Regions from separate parts of the Kitasatospora sp. NPDC087315 genome, predicted to be linked through region 2. Evidence: riboswitches for the same ligand, from Rfam matches in the RefSeq annotation. Region 2 holds a riboswitch; each other region holds the start of a gene.

Region 1 (5,277 bases), on a different contig from region 2:
AGGGAGTGCTCGCTCCAGGTCGAGTTGACGACGACGAGGCGGCGGCCGTCCACGGCGCCCAGCGCGGCGCGGTACCCGTCCCGGCCGTCCAGGCTGCGCAGCATCCGGTCGAAGCACGGGTCGCCGACCACGCGTGCGCGGGGCAGGGCCTCGGGGCAGGAGATCCGCAGCCGGTCGAGCTGCTCCTCGTGGGAGAGGCCGATCACCGCGGGGAACACCCGCCCCCAGTGGGTGAGTTCGCGGCGGGAGAGGCCGGCGGCGGAGACGGTGTCGCCGGTGGACCGGGTGACCAGGCGGTTGTAGCCGGCACCGTGCGGCAGCACGATCAGCGGGGCTTTCAGCCGGGCCATCGAGCGGTGCACCGCGCAGGCGACCGCGAGGTCGAACCGCCGCCGGGTGGCCTCGCGCCAGTCCAGCACGGTGATGCCGGTGAGGCCGGCGAGGAAGCCGTCGAGCCCGGTGGAGAACGCGGAGCCGGGGTTGACGGTGAGGTAGAGGTGGATGCCGTCCTGGCCGCGCAGCAGGGTGAGCACGTCCAGTACCCGGGTGGCGGAGGTGAGGGTGCGGGCGACCGCCAGCACGCGGGCCCTGACGGGCCGGGTGTCCCAGCGGTCGTCATCGGGCCAGGCGCGGGCCTGCGGGCGGAACGGCACACGAAGATCGTACTGAACCGCCCCTGGCCGGGGGCGGTTGTCCGGCTGTCCCCGAGGGACGGTCAGCCGGCGGCCGCGGAGGGCTCGTGGTGCTCGGCGGCGGCACACGAGTCCAGCAGGGGGCGCATGCCGTCGTCCACGAGCCGGTAGCGCACCACGCGGCCGTCCTTGTCGCCGCTGACCACGCCGGCCGTGCGCAGCAGGCGCAGGGCCTGGGAGACGGCCGGGTCACGCATGCCGGTGGCGACCGCGAGGTCGGTGACGGCGAGCGGGCCTGCCCGGTGCAGGGCGAGCAGCAGGGCGAGCCGCCCGGGGTCGGCGAGCAGCGAGAACCGCTCGGCCCAGGACCGGACGTGCGCGGTGTCGCCGATCGCGGCGATGGCCTCGCAGACCCGGTGTCCGTCGATGGTGCGGTGGCCCGCGCGGTCGGCCGGTACGAGATGCATGGCCCCATTCTTGCAGTCCGCGTCCTGTGATTCTGAACACCTGCGCAGGTGCGCAGCCTTGCAAGGGTGTCCCACGGGCCCTACGGTGTTCCCCGCCGTGGTGCTCGGGAAGACCGGTGACGGATCCTCAGGGATCCCAGTCCGGAGCGGCCCTCGCCACTGTGATCGGGGGGAGTCGTCCGTACCCACGACGCCACTGGGCGCCTCGCGCGCCTGGGAAGGCGGGTACGGAAGCCCCGTAAGCCAGGAGACCGGCCACGGCATCTCACGAAGCCATTCCACGAGGTGCTGGAGCGTGATCCGAAGATGACCCTGCCCGAAACCGCCACCCCGGCGACACCGCCGGTGTTGCCCACTTTCCGTTGGAAACGCCAGGACACCATCCGCACGGCCGGGCTGATGGGGGTGATCCTGGCCATGCACGTGGCGGCGTTCGGGACGCTCATATTCCTGGTGGCACCGCACGAGTACACGGTCGGCACCCAGGTCTTCGGTGTGGGCCTGGGGATCACCGCCTACACCCTCGGCATGCGGCACGCCTTCGACGCCGACCACATCGCGGTGATCGACAACACCACCCGCAAGCTGATGGCGGACGGCAAGCGGCCGGTCTCCGTGGGCTTCTGGTTCGCGCTCGGGCACTCCTCGATGGTGGTGCTGATGGCCGCCCTGGTGGCGGGCGGGGCGCAGCTGGCCAACACGCTGATGGACGACGACTCCACCACCCACAAGTGGCTGGGCGTGGTCGGCACCACCGCCTCCGGTGCCTTCCTCTACCTGATCGGCGCGCTCAACCTGGCCGCCCTGCTCGGCATCCTGAAGGTGTTCCGGTCGATGCGGGCCGGCCGGTACGACGAGGCTGAGCTGGAGGAGCACCTCAACGCGCGCGGCTTCCTCGCCCGGGTGCTGAACCGGGCGACCCGCTCGATCACCCGGCCCGGCCAGATGTTCCCGGTGGGCATGGTGCTCGGCCTCGGCTTCGACACCGCGACCGAGGTGACCCTGATGGTGATGGCCGGCTCCGGCGCGGCGGCCGGTCTGCCCTGGTACGCGATCATCTGCCTGCCGCTGCTGTTCGCGGCGGGGATGAGCCTGTTCGACACGCTGGACGGGACGTTCATGAATTTCGCGTACCAGTGGGCGTTCGCCAATCCGGTGCGCAAGGTGTACTACAACCTGACCATCACTGGGCTGTCGATCGCGGTGGCGTTCATCATCGGCACCATCGAGCTGGTCGGGGTGCTGCACGAGAAGCTGGACCTCACCGACCCGGTCAGCGGGTGGATCGCCGACCTCTCGCTGGACAACGTCGGCTATGTGATCGTCGGCCTGTTCGTGGTGGTCTGGGTCGCGGCGATCGCCTACTGGCGGCTGGCCGGGGTGGAGCGGCGCTGGTCCCCGCAGACCCAGCACGCGGGTGCCCGGCCGACGCCGGCCGGGGAGGCCGCCGAGACCACGGAGGCCACGGAGGCCACGGAGGCCAAGGCCTGAGCCGGGCGCGGCCCGGCCCCGGCCCCGGCCCGGTCGGGCCCGCCCGACGGGCGGATCGGGGCGGCGCTCCGTAGGCTCGACGCATGGCTGATGCGTACGCGGGTCGGCGGGAGCGGCTGAGGGAGCACTGCGGTGCGACCGGGGCCGACGCGGCGCTGATCACCAGGCCGGCGAACGTGCGCTATCTGACCGGGTGCGCGCCCTGCGGGGCGACGCTGCTGCTCACCCGGGAGCGGGCGCTGCTGGCGCTGCCGGACGACCTGCCGCCGGACGACACCGGGGAGCACCTGCTCGGCGAGGACCTCACCCAGGTCCCGGTCGCGGCGGGGGAGGACACCGCGCTGGCCGCCGCCGCGGCCGCCGGGCGGCTGGGCGTGGACGACCTGGCGGTGGAGGAGCACGACCTGACGGTCACCCGGCACCGGTCGGTGGCGGGCCTCGCCGAGGGGGTCAGACTGGCGGGCCTCGGACCGGTGGTCGAGCGGCTGCGGGTGGTCAAGGACGAGCACGAGATCGCCGACCTGCGGATCGCCGCCGAGATCGCCGACCAGGCGCTCGGCGAACTGCTGGAGTCGATCCTGGTCGGCCGCACCGAACGGCACCTGGCGATGGAGCTGGAGCGCCGGATGATCGACCACGGTGCGGACCGGGCGGCCTTCCCGGTCTCGGTCGGCACCGGCAGCCACTCCGGTCAGCAGGCCCACCAGCCCACCGACCGCCGGGTGGAGGAGGGCGATTTCCTCACCGTCGTGCTCGGCGCCCAGTACCGGGGCTACGGCGTCTCCACCGCCCGGACCTTCGTGATCGGCGCCGCCCCCGCGCCCTGGCAGGTCGAGCTGCACCGGCTGGTGTTCCGGGCCCAGCGGGCCGGACGGGAGGCGCTCGGGCCGGGCGTCGAGCAGTGCGTACCCGACCAGGCGGCCCGGGCGATCCTCCAGGCGGCCGGGCACACCGAGCCCTCCCCGCACCCGGTCGGGCACGGCATCGGGCTGGAGATCCGGGAGGCGCCGCGCCTGGGCCCGTCGGACATGGGTAAACTGGACAGCCGCGTGCCGGTCACCGTCGGCCCGGGAGTCCACCTCCCGGGTAAGGGCGGTGTCCGGATCGAGGACACGCTCGTGGTGCGCCCCCTCGAAGAGGGCGGGCCCGAGCTGCTCACCATCACCACCAAGGAGCTCCTCGCCCTGTGACCCGCGGCCGCCCGGCGGCTGCTGCGGGCGGCAGGACGCAACCCTTGGTTCCTTGACAGCTATATCCAGGAGTTAGTGCGCCCGTGGCTTCCACGAACGATCTCAAGAACGGCATGGTCCTCAAGCTGGAGGGCGGCAAGCTCTGGTCCGTCGTCGAGTTCCAGCATGTCAAGCCCGGCAAGGGCCCGGCCTTCGTGCGCACCAAGCTCAAGGAGGTCCTGACCGGCAAGGTCGTCGACAAGACCTTCAACGCCGGCACCAAGGTCGAGACCGCCAACGTCGACAAGCGCGGCATGCAGTTCTCGTACAAGGACGGCGAGAACTTCGTGTTCATGGACACGGACACCTACGACCAGGTGACGATCGAGCCCGCCGTCGTCGGCGACGCCGCCAAGTACCTGCTGGAGGGCTTCGACGCCCTGGTGGCCATGTACGAGGGCTCCCCGCTGTACATCGAGCTCCCGGCCTCGGTCGAGCTCGTGATCTCCCACACCGAGCCGGGCGTCCAGGGCGACCGCTCGACCGGCGGCTCCAAGCCGGCCACCCTGGAGACCGGCGCCGAGATCGCGGTGCCGCTGTTCATCGTGACCGGCGAGAAGATCAAGGTCGACACCCGCGACGGCAGCTACCTCGGCCGGGTGAAGTAAGTCCGTGTCGGCCGCACGCAGCAAGGCCCGTACCCGGGCCTTCCAGATCCTCTTCGAGGCCGACCACCGCGGGGTGGACCCGCAGCGCGTCCTCGCCGACTGGGTGGCCCGCGCCCGGGAGCCCAAGCCTGACGAGGGCACCCCGCAGGTCGGCGAGTACACCATGGAGCTGATCGAGGGCTACGTTCAGCACGCCCGCCGGATCGACGACCTGATCTCGCAGTACGCGGTGGGCTGGACGCTCGACCGGATGCCGATCGTGGACCGCAACGTCCTGCGGCTCGGCGCGTACGAGCTGATCTGGGAGGACGGCGTCCCGGACGCGGTCGTCCTGGACGAGGCCGTGGAGATCGCCAAGGAGTTCTCCACGGACGACTCCCCGGCGTTCGTCAACGGTCTGCTCGCCCGCTTCCTGGAGCTCAAGCCGAGCATCCGCCGCTAGGGATCGTCCGACGAACCCTGGGCACACCCCGACGCACGGCCGCCGGACCGGAAACGGTCCGGCGGCCGTCGTGCGTTCCGGACGGGTGGCGTATGTTGGGGCTACTCATCGGTAACCCCGCAGTGAAGGGCAGGCCACCCCCATGACCACGGCGACCCGCAGCGAGTTCGACCAGGGCATCGCCCTGACCCGGCACCCGGACGAGCCCGGCCGCTACGACGGTGAGCTGGGCGCCGGCTGGCAGATCGGCGGCGGCGTCAACGGCGGACTGCTGCTCGCGATGGCCGGCCACGCCCTCGCGCTGGAGCACGGCGAGCACACCGACCCCGTCTCGATCAGCGGCTACTACCTCTCCGCCTCCCACCCCGGCCCGGCCACCGTCCGCACCGAGGTGCTCCGCACCGGCCG
Region 2 (5,277 bases):
GCGGGCCCGGCCGAGGCCTGCGCCGAGGTCAGGTCGGTGATGGGCCGTCAGATCTGGCCGCACCGGCTCAGTTCGGGCTTCGAGGACGGCTACCGGATCGCCGGCAAGACGGGCACCCTGCCCGGCTGGCGCAACGAGGCCGGGGTGGTCGAGCACCCCGACGGCGGACGGTACGCGGTGGCGGTGTTCACCCGGGCCGAGACGCCCCGGCAGCGTGACCCCGGCGCGGACCGGGCGATCGGCCGGGCCGCCCGGATCGCGGTCGACGCACTGCGGGCGACGGCACCGTCCACCCCGGAGCCGTCGTCGGTGGTGAACCCGCCTACTGTGACCGCATGATCCCGACCGCGCGGGCCGTCCTCGGCCGCATCCTGACCGACCTGGGATCGACGCTGGTCGAGGTCGTGGCCGGGGACCCCGACCCGGTCCGACCGGTCGGCGGGGTGCTCATCCACGACCCGATGGACGAGCCCGCGCGGCTGCCCGGGGCCGTCGTCCTCGGCGTCGGTGTCGCCGGTGCGCCGGCCGTCGCCGCCCTGGTCGAGCGGGCGGCCGGCCTCGGCGCGGCCGCCGTGATCGTCCGCTCGCCGGTCGCCGTCGACGACACCGTCACCGCCGCCGTCGCCGGGAGCGGCGTGCCCGTCCTCGGCCTCACCCCCGGCGCCTCCTGGGCCCAGGTCGCCGCCCTGCTGCGGGCCCTGCTGGCCGTCGACGAGTTCGCGGGCGAGGACCTGGCGGGCGCCGGGGAGGACGTCGGCGGCCCGCTCTCCGGCGATCTGTTCGCCCTCGCCAACGCGATCGCCGCCCTCCTCGACGGGCCGGTCACCGTCGAGGACCGCGGCGGCAAGGTACTCGCCTTCTCCAGCCGCCAGGACGAGGGCGACCCGGCCCGGATCGCGACCATCCTGGACCGCCAGGTCCCCGCCGAGAAACTCCGCGACCTGGAGGCCCGGGGCGCCTTCCACGCGCTCTACCGCAGCGAGGGCCCGCTCTACGTCGACGGCGTCGCCGACAAACCCCGGGTGGCGATCGCCGTCCGGGCGGGCGGGGAGATCCTCGGCTCCATCTGGGTGGTCGTCCAGGACCGCCTGGGCCCCGACGGCGAGCACGCCCTGACCGAGGCCGCGAAGGTCGCCGCCCTCCACCTGCTGCGCCGCCGGGCCGGCGAGGACGTCGGCCACCGGCTCCGCGCCGACCTGCTGGCCACCGTCCTCGAAGGCGGCGCCGCCGCACCGCAGGCCGCCGCCCGGCTCGGGCTGACGGCCCAGCCCGCCTGCGTCCTGGCCCTGACGGTGCTCGGCGACTCCTCCGCCCCCGACCTGCTCGCCGCCGGCCACCGCTCCGGCGAGGCGCTCGCCCTGCACCTGGCCGCCGTCCACCCGCGCGCCGCCACCGCCTCGCTCGGCGGTGTGACCTACGCCGTCCTGCCGAGCGGCTCCGACGAGGCGGCCGTCCGGGTCGCCGACACCTTCCTCTCCCGGATCGCCCCCCGCGTCCCGGCGGTCATCGGCCTCGGCCGGCTCGCCGCCCACCCCGGCGAGCTGCCCCGCTCACGGGCCGACGCCGACCGCGCCCTGCGGGTGCTCACCGCCGGCGGCACGCCGCACCGCGTCGCCCATCTCTCCGACGTCTACGTCGCGTCGCTCCTCCTCGAACTCGCCGACCGGGTCCACGCCGAGGACGACCTCCCCGACAACCCCGTCGCCCGCCTGCGGGCCTACGACGCCGAACACCACAGCGCGCTCACCGAGACCCTCGCGGCCTGGCTGGACACCTTCGGCGACGTCGTCGCGGCCGCCGCCGCCGTCCACATCCACCCCAACACCTTCCGCTACCGGCTCAAGCGCCTCGCCGAGGTGGCGGACCTCGACCTCGCCGACCCCGGGGCCCGCTTCGAGGCCATGCTCCACCTCCGCCTCACCCCGCCCACCCCCTGACCGGGGCGCGGCTCTGCGTACGGGCCGCAGGTCGCCGCCCGGGGAGCTTCGGGGCGGAGCCGGAGGGAGCGGCACCCTGGACTTGCTAGGACGTCCGACTATATGGTCGTGGACAAGGCCCGCAGTGCAGGGAAGCCGGTGTGAGTCCGGCACGGTCCCGCCACTGTGACCGGGGAGCGCGTCACCGCAGTACCAGCCACTGGCAGCCAGCCGGGAAGGCCGGGTGGCGCGCGCTGATCCGGGAGTCAGGATACCGACTGCGGGTGTTCCGTGTTGTCCACGAGGATGGAGCAAACACGCATGGCACCGGTCTGTGTCCTTCCTGGCCCTGGTGATCCTGCGACGGTCGCGGCACGCACGTCACCCTGACGGCTCGCCGCGCCCGGCAGCACCCGCGTCCCGCACACCTGCGTGTCGGGCGGGCGTGCCGCCGTGCCCCGGTTCCCTCGGATCCCACCTGACATCCTGACGAGAGCAGGCTTGTGATGGTCCGTGAACTCACCCATTTCATCGGCGGAAAGCATGTCCCCGGTACGTCCGGGGTGTTCGGCGACGTGTACGACCCCAGCACCGGCACGGTCCAGGCGCGGGTACCGCTCGCCGGCCGGGCCGAGACCGAGGCGGCGGTCGCCGACGCCGAACAGGCCCAGACCGAGTGGGCCGGCTGGAACCCGCAGCGTCGCGCCCGGGTGCTGCTGCGCTTCCTGCAACTCGTCGAGGCCGAACGCGAGCCGCTGGCCCGACTGCTCTCCGCCGAGCACGGCAAGACCGTCGCCGACGCCCACGGCGACCTGCAACGCGGCCTGGAGGTGGTCGAGTTCGCCGCCGGCGTGCCGCACCTCCTCAAGGGCGAGTTCACCGACGGCGCCGGCCCCGGCATCGACGTCCACTCGCTCCGCCGGCCGCTCGGTGTGGTCGCCGGCATCACCCCGTTCAACTTCCCCGCGATGATCCCGCTCTGGAAGGCCGCACCCGCCATCGCCTGCGGAAACGCCTTCCTCCTCAAGCCGTCCGAACGCGACCCCTCGGTGCCGCTGCGGCTGGCCGAGCTGTTCCTGGAGGCCGGCCTGCCGCCGGGCGTGCTGAACGTGGTCAACGGCGGCAAGGAGGCGGTCGACACCCTGCTCGACGACCCCCGGGTGCAGGCCCTGGGATTCGTCGGGTCCACACCGGTCGCCCAGTACGTGTACGCCACGGCGGCGGCCCGCGGAAAGCGGGCGCAGTGCTTCGGCGGTGCCAAGAACCACCTGATCGTCATGCCCGACGCCGATCTCGACCAGGCCGCCGACGCGCTGATCGGTGCGGGCTACGGCTCCGCCGGCGAGCGGTGCATGGCCATCTCCGTCGCGGTGCCGGTGGGGGAGGAGACCGCCTCCGCCCTGGTCGCCAGGCTCACCGAGCGGATCGCCGCGCTGAAGGTCGGCGCCGCCCACGATCCCGAGGCCGATTTCGGCCCGCTCGTCAGCCGGGACGCCCTGGAGCGGGTGCGCGGCCTCCTGGACCTCGGCGTCCAGGAGGGCGCCGAACTGGTGGTCGACGGACGCGAGTTGACCGTGCCCGGGTACGAGGGTGGCTATTTCCTCGGCGCCACGCTCTTCGACCGCGTCACCCCCGGGATGCGGATCTACCAGGAGGAGATCTTCGGCCCGGTCCTGTGCGTGGTCCGCGCCGCGGACTACGAGGAGGCGCTGCGGCTGCCGAGCGAGCACGAGTACGGCAACGGGGTGGCGATCTTCACCCGGGACGGCGACACCGCCCGGGACTTCTCCCGGCGGGTGAACACCGGTATGGTCGGTGTCAATGTGCCGATTCCGGTGCCGGTGGCGTACCACACCTTCGGCGGCTGGAAGCGCTCCGGGTTCGGCGACCTCAACCAGTACGGGCCGGACGCGATCCGCTTCTACACCCGGACCAAGACCGTCACCTCGTGCTGGCCCTCCGGGGTCAAGGAGGGCGCGAGTTTCACCATCCCCACGATGGGCTGAGGGCCGCTGTGCACAGGGAACTGACCGAGGATCAGCTCGCTATCGTCTCGACCACCAGGGACTTCGCGCAGGAGTGCCTTGCCCCGTACGCGGTGGAGTGGGACCAGAACAAGCACTTTCCCGTGGACGTCCTCGCCAGGGCGGCCGCTCTCGGGCTCGGCGGCGTCCACGTCCGCGAGGAGTGCGGCGGCTCCGGCCTGACCCGGCTGGACGCCGTCCTGGCCTTCGAAGCCCTCGCCACCGGCTGCCCCTCCATCGCCGGCTACACCTCCATCCACAACATGGTCGCCGGGATGATCGACCGCCACGGCACACCCGGGCAGCGGGCCCGCTGGCTGCCGGGCCTCTGCTCGATGCGCGACCTGGCGAGCTACTGCCTCACCGAGCCGGGCGCCGGCTCGGACGCCGCCGCACTCACCACCCGCGCCCGCCGCGACGGCGACCACTACGTCCTGGACGGCGTCAAGCAGTTCATCTCCGGCGCCGGGTCCTCGCAGGTGTACGTGGTGATGGCCCGCACCGGTGGCGAGGGGCCGCACGGCATCTCCGCGTTCGTCGTCGAACGCGGGGATCCGGGACTCTCGTTCGGGCCCAACGAGCGCAAGATGGGCTGGAACGCCCAGCCCACCCGCCAGGTGGTCCTGGACGGTGTCCGGCTGCCCGCGGACCGCCTGCTCGGGGTGGAGGGCGGAGGTTTCCGGATCGCCATGAACGGCCTCGACGGCGGCCGGCTCGGCATCGCCGCCTGCTCCCTCGGCGGGGCCCAGGACGCACTGGAACGGGCCACCAAGTACCTCGCCGAACGGGAGGCGTTCGGCGCCAGGCTCCTGCACGCCCAGGCCCTGCAGTTCCAGCTCGCCGACATGGCGACCGAGCTGGAGGCCGCCAGGTCGCTGCTCTGGCGCGCCGCCACCGCGCTGGACGACGGCGACCCGCAGGCCCCCCACCTGTGCGCGATGGCCAAGCGCTTCGCCACCGACACCGGTTACGAGGTCGCCAACCGCGCCCTCCAACTGCACGGCGGCTACGGCTACCTCGCCGAGTACGGCGTCGAGAAGATCGTCCGCGACCTGCGGGTGCACCAGATCCTCGAAGGGACCAACGAGATCATGCGCGTCATCGTCGCCCGCGGCCTGACCGGGGCCGCCTGATGAACACCGGGACGGAACAGGAGGACGTCCTCCTCGAACGCGAGGGCCGGATCGGCCGGATCGTCCTCAACCGGCCGAAGGCACTCAACGCGCTGACCCACCCGATGGTCCGCCGGATCGACGAGGCCCTCGCCCGCTGGGAGCAGGACGAGACCGTGGCGGCCGTGGTCATCACCGGCGCGGGGGAGCGCGGCCTCTGCGCGG
Region 3 (5,277 bases), on a different contig from region 2:
GCGGCCAGCGCGACGGCGGTACGGGCCATCACGATGTCCGCCCGCAGCCCGTCCACCTCGAACGCCGCGCAGACGGCGGTGATCTGACGCAGCGCCACATCGGCCAGTTCGACCTTGGGCAGCAAATCCCGTGCGGTGGTGATCCGTTCGGCGAGCGCCCGCTCGTCCTCGGCGAACCGGGCGGCGAACCCGGCCGGGTCGGCGTCGTACGCCAGGCGGCGGCGGACCACCTCGGCGCGCTCCGCCGGGTCGCGGGTGGCGGCGATCTCCACGGTCAGGCCGAACCGGTCGAGCAGCTGCGGGCGCAGCTCGCCCTCCTCCGGGTTCATCGTGCCGACCAGCAGGAACCGGGCCGCGTGCCGCACCGAGACGCCCTCGCGCTCCACGTAGGAGCGGCCCATCGCGGCGGCGTCCAGCAGCAGGTCCACCACGTGGTCCTGGAGCAGGTTGACCTCGTCGATGTAGAGCACGCCCCGGTGCGCCCGCGCCAGCAGCCCCGGCTCGTACGCCTTGACGCCCTCGGCGAGCGCCCGTTCGAGGTCCAGCGAGCCGACGATCCGGTCCTCGGAGACGCCGACCGGCAGCTCGACCAGCTGGGCCGGACGGCCGGAGGCCGTGGCGCCGGCGTGCGCGCCGTCCGGGCACTGCGGGTCGGGCGCGGCCGGGTCGCAGGCGAAGCGGCAGCCGTCGACGGTGGCGATGGACGGCAGCAGGCCGGCCAGCGCGCGCACCATGGTCGACTTGGCGGTGCCCTTCTCGCCGCGCACCAGCACGCCGCCGACGGCCGGGGAGACCGCGTTGAGCAGCAGTCCGAGCCGCAGGTCGGCCATACCGACGATCGCGGTGAAGGGGTAGCGGACGTCACTCATGCCTTGTCGGCCTCCTCAGGCGCTCCGGGCGGCAGGAACGGCAGCGACCCCGCGGCCGGCACCCCGCCCTCGATCAGCTTCCACAGCGCGTCGGTGTCCGCGTGCTCCTCGATCAGGTCCCCCAGCCGGTCCAGCCGGGCCTCGCGCGCCGCGGCGAACGAGGTGTCCGGCGCGGGAACGAACGCCCGGCCGGCCAACTCGGCGGTCTCGCGCAGCAGTTCGCGACGGAACCCGTCGTTCTCCAGTGCGCCGTGCCAGGTCGTGCCCCAGACCGCGCCCACCCGGCAGCCGTCCAGAGCGCGGCCCCGGCCGTCGGAGAAGAAGGGGTCTCCCCCCTCGACGGCCACCACACCGTGATGGATCTCGTACCCCTCGACCCGCTGCCCGTACGCCTCGCCGACCGGACGGCCGAGCACCTTCGCGGCCCCGAACCGGACACGCGTCGGCAGCAGCCCGAGCCCGGCCACCTCGCCGGCCCCGGACTCGACCTCGTCCACGATGCCGCGCGCCAGCATCTGGTAGCCGCCGCAGACACCGAGAACCGGCCGCCCGGCGGCGGCCCGTGCCTTCAGGGCCGGCTCCAGACCACGTTCGCGCAGCCAGGCCAGGTCGGCGACGGTGGCCCGGGTGCCGGGCAGGATCACCAGGTCGGCGTCGGCCAGCTCCTCGGGCCGGGTGGCCCAGCGGACCAGCACCCCGGGCTCCTGCGCCAGCGCGTCCACGTCGGTGAAGTTGGACAGCCTCGGGAAGCGCACCACGGCCACCCGCAGCACGTCCGCGCCGACCGGCCCGCGGCCCTCGGCGCGGTCCACCACGGTGGACAGGTCCAGCGAGTCCTCGGCGTCCAGCCAGAGCCCGGGCAGCATCGGCAGGGTGCCGAGCACCGGGCGGCCGGTCAGCCGGTCCAGCATCTCCAGCCCGGGCGCCAGCAGCCGGGCGTCGCCCCGGAACTTGTTGACGAACCAGCCCGTCACATGGCGCTGGTCCTCGGCGGACAGCAGCGCCAGCGTCCCGTACATGGCGGCGAACACCCCGCCGCGGTCGATGTCCCCGACCACCACCACCGGCAGCCCGGCGGCGGTGGCCAGACCCATGTTGGCGATGTCCCGGTCGCGCAGATTGATCTCGGCGGGCGACCCGGCCCCCTCGCAGACCACCACGTCGTAGCGGCTGCGCAGGTCCGCCAGGCACTCCAGGGCCCGCTCCAGCAGCACCGGCTTGCGCTCGCGGTAGTCCAGCGCGCCCACCTCGGCGACCGGGCGGCCGAGCAGCACGACCTGGCTGCGGCCGTCCGCGCCTGGCTTGAGCAGCACCGGGTTCATCGCCGCCTCGGGCTCCACCCGGGCCGCCTGCGCCTGCATCGCCTGGGCGCGGCCGATCTCGGCGCCGCCGGCGGTGACGAAGGAGTTCAGCGACATGTTCTGCGCCTTGAACGGCGCCACCCGGACACCCTGCCGGGCCAGCCAGCGGCAGATGCCCGCGGTGACCACGGTCTTGCCGGCGTCCGAGGTCGTCCCGGCGACCAGCAGTGCGTTGCTCATGCGCTCCTCCTCTTCTTCCGTCCCAGGACGGTCCGGCTTCCTGTGGCGGCCCGGACCGCCGCGTGCCCGGCGACGGCGGTGCCCAGGGCCAGCAGGCCCACCCGGCGGGAGAGCCGGCAGGCCCGCTCGATGTCCTCCACCGTCACCGGCCGCAGCTCGCCGCCCAGCACCGGCCGGTGCTCCACCCGTTCCCCGTACGCGAGGGTGCCGCCCAGCCGCACGCCGACCGCGCCCGCGAACGCGGACTCGGCCTGGCCCGCGTTGGGGCTCGGGTGCGCGGAGCCGTCCCGGCGCCAGATCCGCCAGGCCGTCCGGGGTTCGGGCGCGGCGGCCACGGTGAGCAGCGCGGTCAGCCGGGCGCCCGGCCAGCCCGCCACGTCGTCCAGCCGGGCCGAGGCCCAGCCGAACCGGGCGTAGCGCGGCGAGCGGTGGCCGACCATCGCGTCCAGCGTGTTGACGGCGCGGAACGCCAGTAGCCCGGGCGTGCCCGCGAGCGCGCCCCAGACCAGGGCGTTCACCACGGCGTCGGCGGTGTTCTCGGCGACCGACTCGACCACCGCGCGGGCGATCTGCTGCTCGTCCAGCGCGCTCGGGTCGCGCCCGCACAGATGCGGCAGCCGTTCCCGGGCCGCCGTCAGATCGCCCGCGGCGAGCGAGCGGCCGATGGTCCTGGCCTCCCGGGTGAGCGAGGTGCCGCCGAGCACCGTCCAGGTCGCGGCGGCGGTCAGCGCGGCGCGGCCGAGCGGCCGCCGGCCCAGGGCGCGTTCGGCGGCCACCGCCCCGGCCGCGACGGTGCCCACGCAGAGCGCGGTGTAGGCGGTGCCGGCGGCGCGGTCGTCGCGCCAGAGCGTCTTCTCCAGCCGGCCCGCCGCGCTGCCGAAGGCGGCCACCGGGTGGCCGCGCCGGGGATCGGCGAAGCGGGCGTCGGCGAGATGTCCCGCGACGGCGCCCAGCGCGAAGGCGGCCGCGCGGGTCAGCGGGCGCACGGCGAAGGGCGGCAGAGGGGGCGGGCGGTCGGGGCAGCCTGCATCGCGTGCGTGTCCTCACTCAGGGTCCGCGCCCTGGATCGACGTACCGGCGGCGAGAGTCTCCTGGCTTCCGGGTCCGACACACCCCCGGAGCCTCCAGCGGCTTCTGACGGCCCGCCGATGGGCCCCTCCTGCCTGTTGGCGGGCAAGGAGGGAATTGATCCGAGCGTGCTCCCCGGTGACAGTGGCGGGACCGCGCCGGACTCGCACCGGCTTCCTCTGCATGCCTCCGTTTGGCTGAAGGATCCCATCACGCGGCCGAACCGGGAGTCAACCAAGGTCACGGAGGGGTTGGTCACACGGCCCGCCCGCGCGCCGCCTCCGCGGGTCGGTGTCGCGGGGGTGCGGAGGGGGCGCGATCGCCCGGCCGCAGGTGGAGGCCGCGGCCCCCGCTGTCCCGTCCGGCGTGACACCCGGTCGGCCCATGCCCGGTGGCCCCGGTCCGGTCCCGCGAGTGGACTGGTGGGTGCCCAGTCCGCGATCAACAGAGCGGGGAGCGATATGCGTTGGGGAACCGCGGCCGCCGTGGCGGCCGCCGCCGTCGGCACCGGGGCCGCCGTACTGCTGGCCGGGCGCAGGGCCGTCCAGCGGATGCTCCACCCGGCGGCCGTTTCCCGGCCGCAGGCGGGCCCCGTCACGGTGCGGAGCCTGGCCGTCGGGCGGGCCACCTTCACCCGCAGCCCGGAGAGCACCCGCCCCGGCCGCTGGGCCGTCGAGTGGGACGAGGGCGGCCACGCGGTGGTCGACGAGATCCTGCACGCCGACGAACAGGGCGTCACCCGCCGACTGGTCCGCGCCGACCGGGGCGCCCTTACGCCCGGCACCGAGGTCCGCTTCACCCCCCGGGTCCACCTCGGCGACCCGACCGGCGCGCTCGGCCTGCCCTACGCCGAGACCGCCGCCGAGGGCGAGCTGGGCGCCCTGCCCGCCTGGCGGCTCGACGGCAAACGCGGCACCTGGGTGATCCTGGTGCACGGCCCGGGCGCCGACCGGCAGCAGACGCTCCCGGTGCTGCCCGTGCTGCACCGTCTCGGTCTGCCCGCCCTCGCCGTCACCTACCGGGGAGACCGGGGCGCGCCGGCCGCGCCGGACGGCCTCGACGACTTCGGCGAGACCGAGTGGCGGGACGTCGAGGCGGCAGTGCGGCTGGCCCTGGACAGCGGCGCCGGCCGGGTCGTGCTGCACGGCTGGTCGCTCGGCGCCACGATGGTGCTGCAGACCGCCGCCCGGTCCGCCTGGGCCTCGGCGATCAGCGGCCTGGTACTGGACTCCCCGGTGCTCGACCGGCCGGTCTTCGCCCGCCGGGGCGCCACCCGGGCCGGGTTCGGCCGTACGGCCGCCGGGCCGGGCGCGCTCGCCGCCGAGGGCCGGACCGGGGTGGACCTGGCCGACTTCGCGCGGCTCGCCGAGGGCACCGACCTGCGGGTGCCCACCATGGTGCTGCACAGCCCTGACGACCCGGTGGCGCCCTGGCGGGCCGCCGCCCGGCTCGCCGACCGCCGCTTCGACCTGGTCAGCCTCCAGGCCTTCCCCGGCGCCGACCACGCCGCCCTCTGGAACGCCGACCCCGACCGCTATGAAGAGCTGTTGCGCCGCTGGCTCACGCCGTTGCTCTGACGACGGCTCCGGCCGGCCGTCCGGCAGCTCCCTCCGGCCCGGCCGGCCGACCGCTCTGACCTGGCGTGTTCGCGTCATGCAGATCCGGCCAGGCGGTTTGGCCTCTGTTGCCCGATCTTGTCGACCCGCCGCGACCGCCCTTCCGGAGTCCGTGGCCAACCGGATGTGACAGAAGGCCGGTACAAGGGGAAGACTGCTCGACGTGACGTCTCGGAACCCGCG

The links. Region 2 has a riboswitch for cobalamin ahead of ACIO5D_RS02305 (CoA-acylating methylmalonate-semialdehyde dehydrogenase). Riboswitches for the same ligand answer to the same signal wherever they lie in the genome.
Region 1: another riboswitch for cobalamin. It lies ahead of ACIO5D_RS10630 (HoxN/HupN/NixA family nickel/cobalt transporter); the one in region 2 lies ahead of ACIO5D_RS02305 (CoA-acylating methylmalonate-semialdehyde dehydrogenase).
Region 3: another riboswitch for cobalamin. It lies ahead of ACIO5D_RS28445 (cobalamin biosynthesis protein); the one in region 2 lies ahead of ACIO5D_RS02305 (CoA-acylating methylmalonate-semialdehyde dehydrogenase).

What each region holds. Positions count from the first base shown of each region.
Region 1 covers NZ_JBIUYD010000006.1:85,729-91,005, reverse strand. Annotated here, with positions in the region: gene ACIO5D_RS10640 (hypothetical protein) at 1-653, opposite strand, end outside; gene ACIO5D_RS10635 (metalloregulator ArsR/SmtB family transcription factor) at 716-1,099, opposite strand; cobalamin riboswitch at 1,181-1,374, shown strand; gene ACIO5D_RS10630 (HoxN/HupN/NixA family nickel/cobalt transporter) at 1,406-2,590, shown strand; gene ACIO5D_RS10625 (aminopeptidase P family protein) at 2,674-3,780, shown strand; gene efp (elongation factor P) at 3,864-4,427, shown strand; gene nusB (transcription antitermination factor NusB) at 4,432-4,869, shown strand; gene ACIO5D_RS10610 (thioesterase family protein) at 5,012-5,277, shown strand, end outside.
Region 2 covers NZ_JBIUYD010000001.1:531,568-536,844, forward strand. Annotated here, with positions in the region: gene ACIO5D_RS02295 (serine hydrolase) at 1-339, shown strand, start outside; gene ACIO5D_RS02300 (PucR family transcriptional regulator) at 336-1,937, shown strand; cobalamin riboswitch at 2,024-2,214, shown strand; gene ACIO5D_RS02305 (CoA-acylating methylmalonate-semialdehyde dehydrogenase) at 2,423-3,922, shown strand; gene ACIO5D_RS02310 (acyl-CoA dehydrogenase family protein) at 3,931-5,073, shown strand; gene ACIO5D_RS02315 (enoyl-CoA hydratase/isomerase family protein) at 5,073-5,277, shown strand, end outside.
Region 3 covers NZ_JBIUYD010000022.1:76,030-81,306, reverse strand. Annotated here, with positions in the region: gene ACIO5D_RS28455 (putative cobaltochelatase) at 1-869, opposite strand, end outside; gene ACIO5D_RS28450 (cobyric acid synthase) at 866-2,410, opposite strand; gene ACIO5D_RS28445 (cobalamin biosynthesis protein) at 2,407-3,396, opposite strand; cobalamin riboswitch at 3,495-3,659, opposite strand; gene ACIO5D_RS28440 (alpha/beta hydrolase family protein) at 3,940-5,055, shown strand.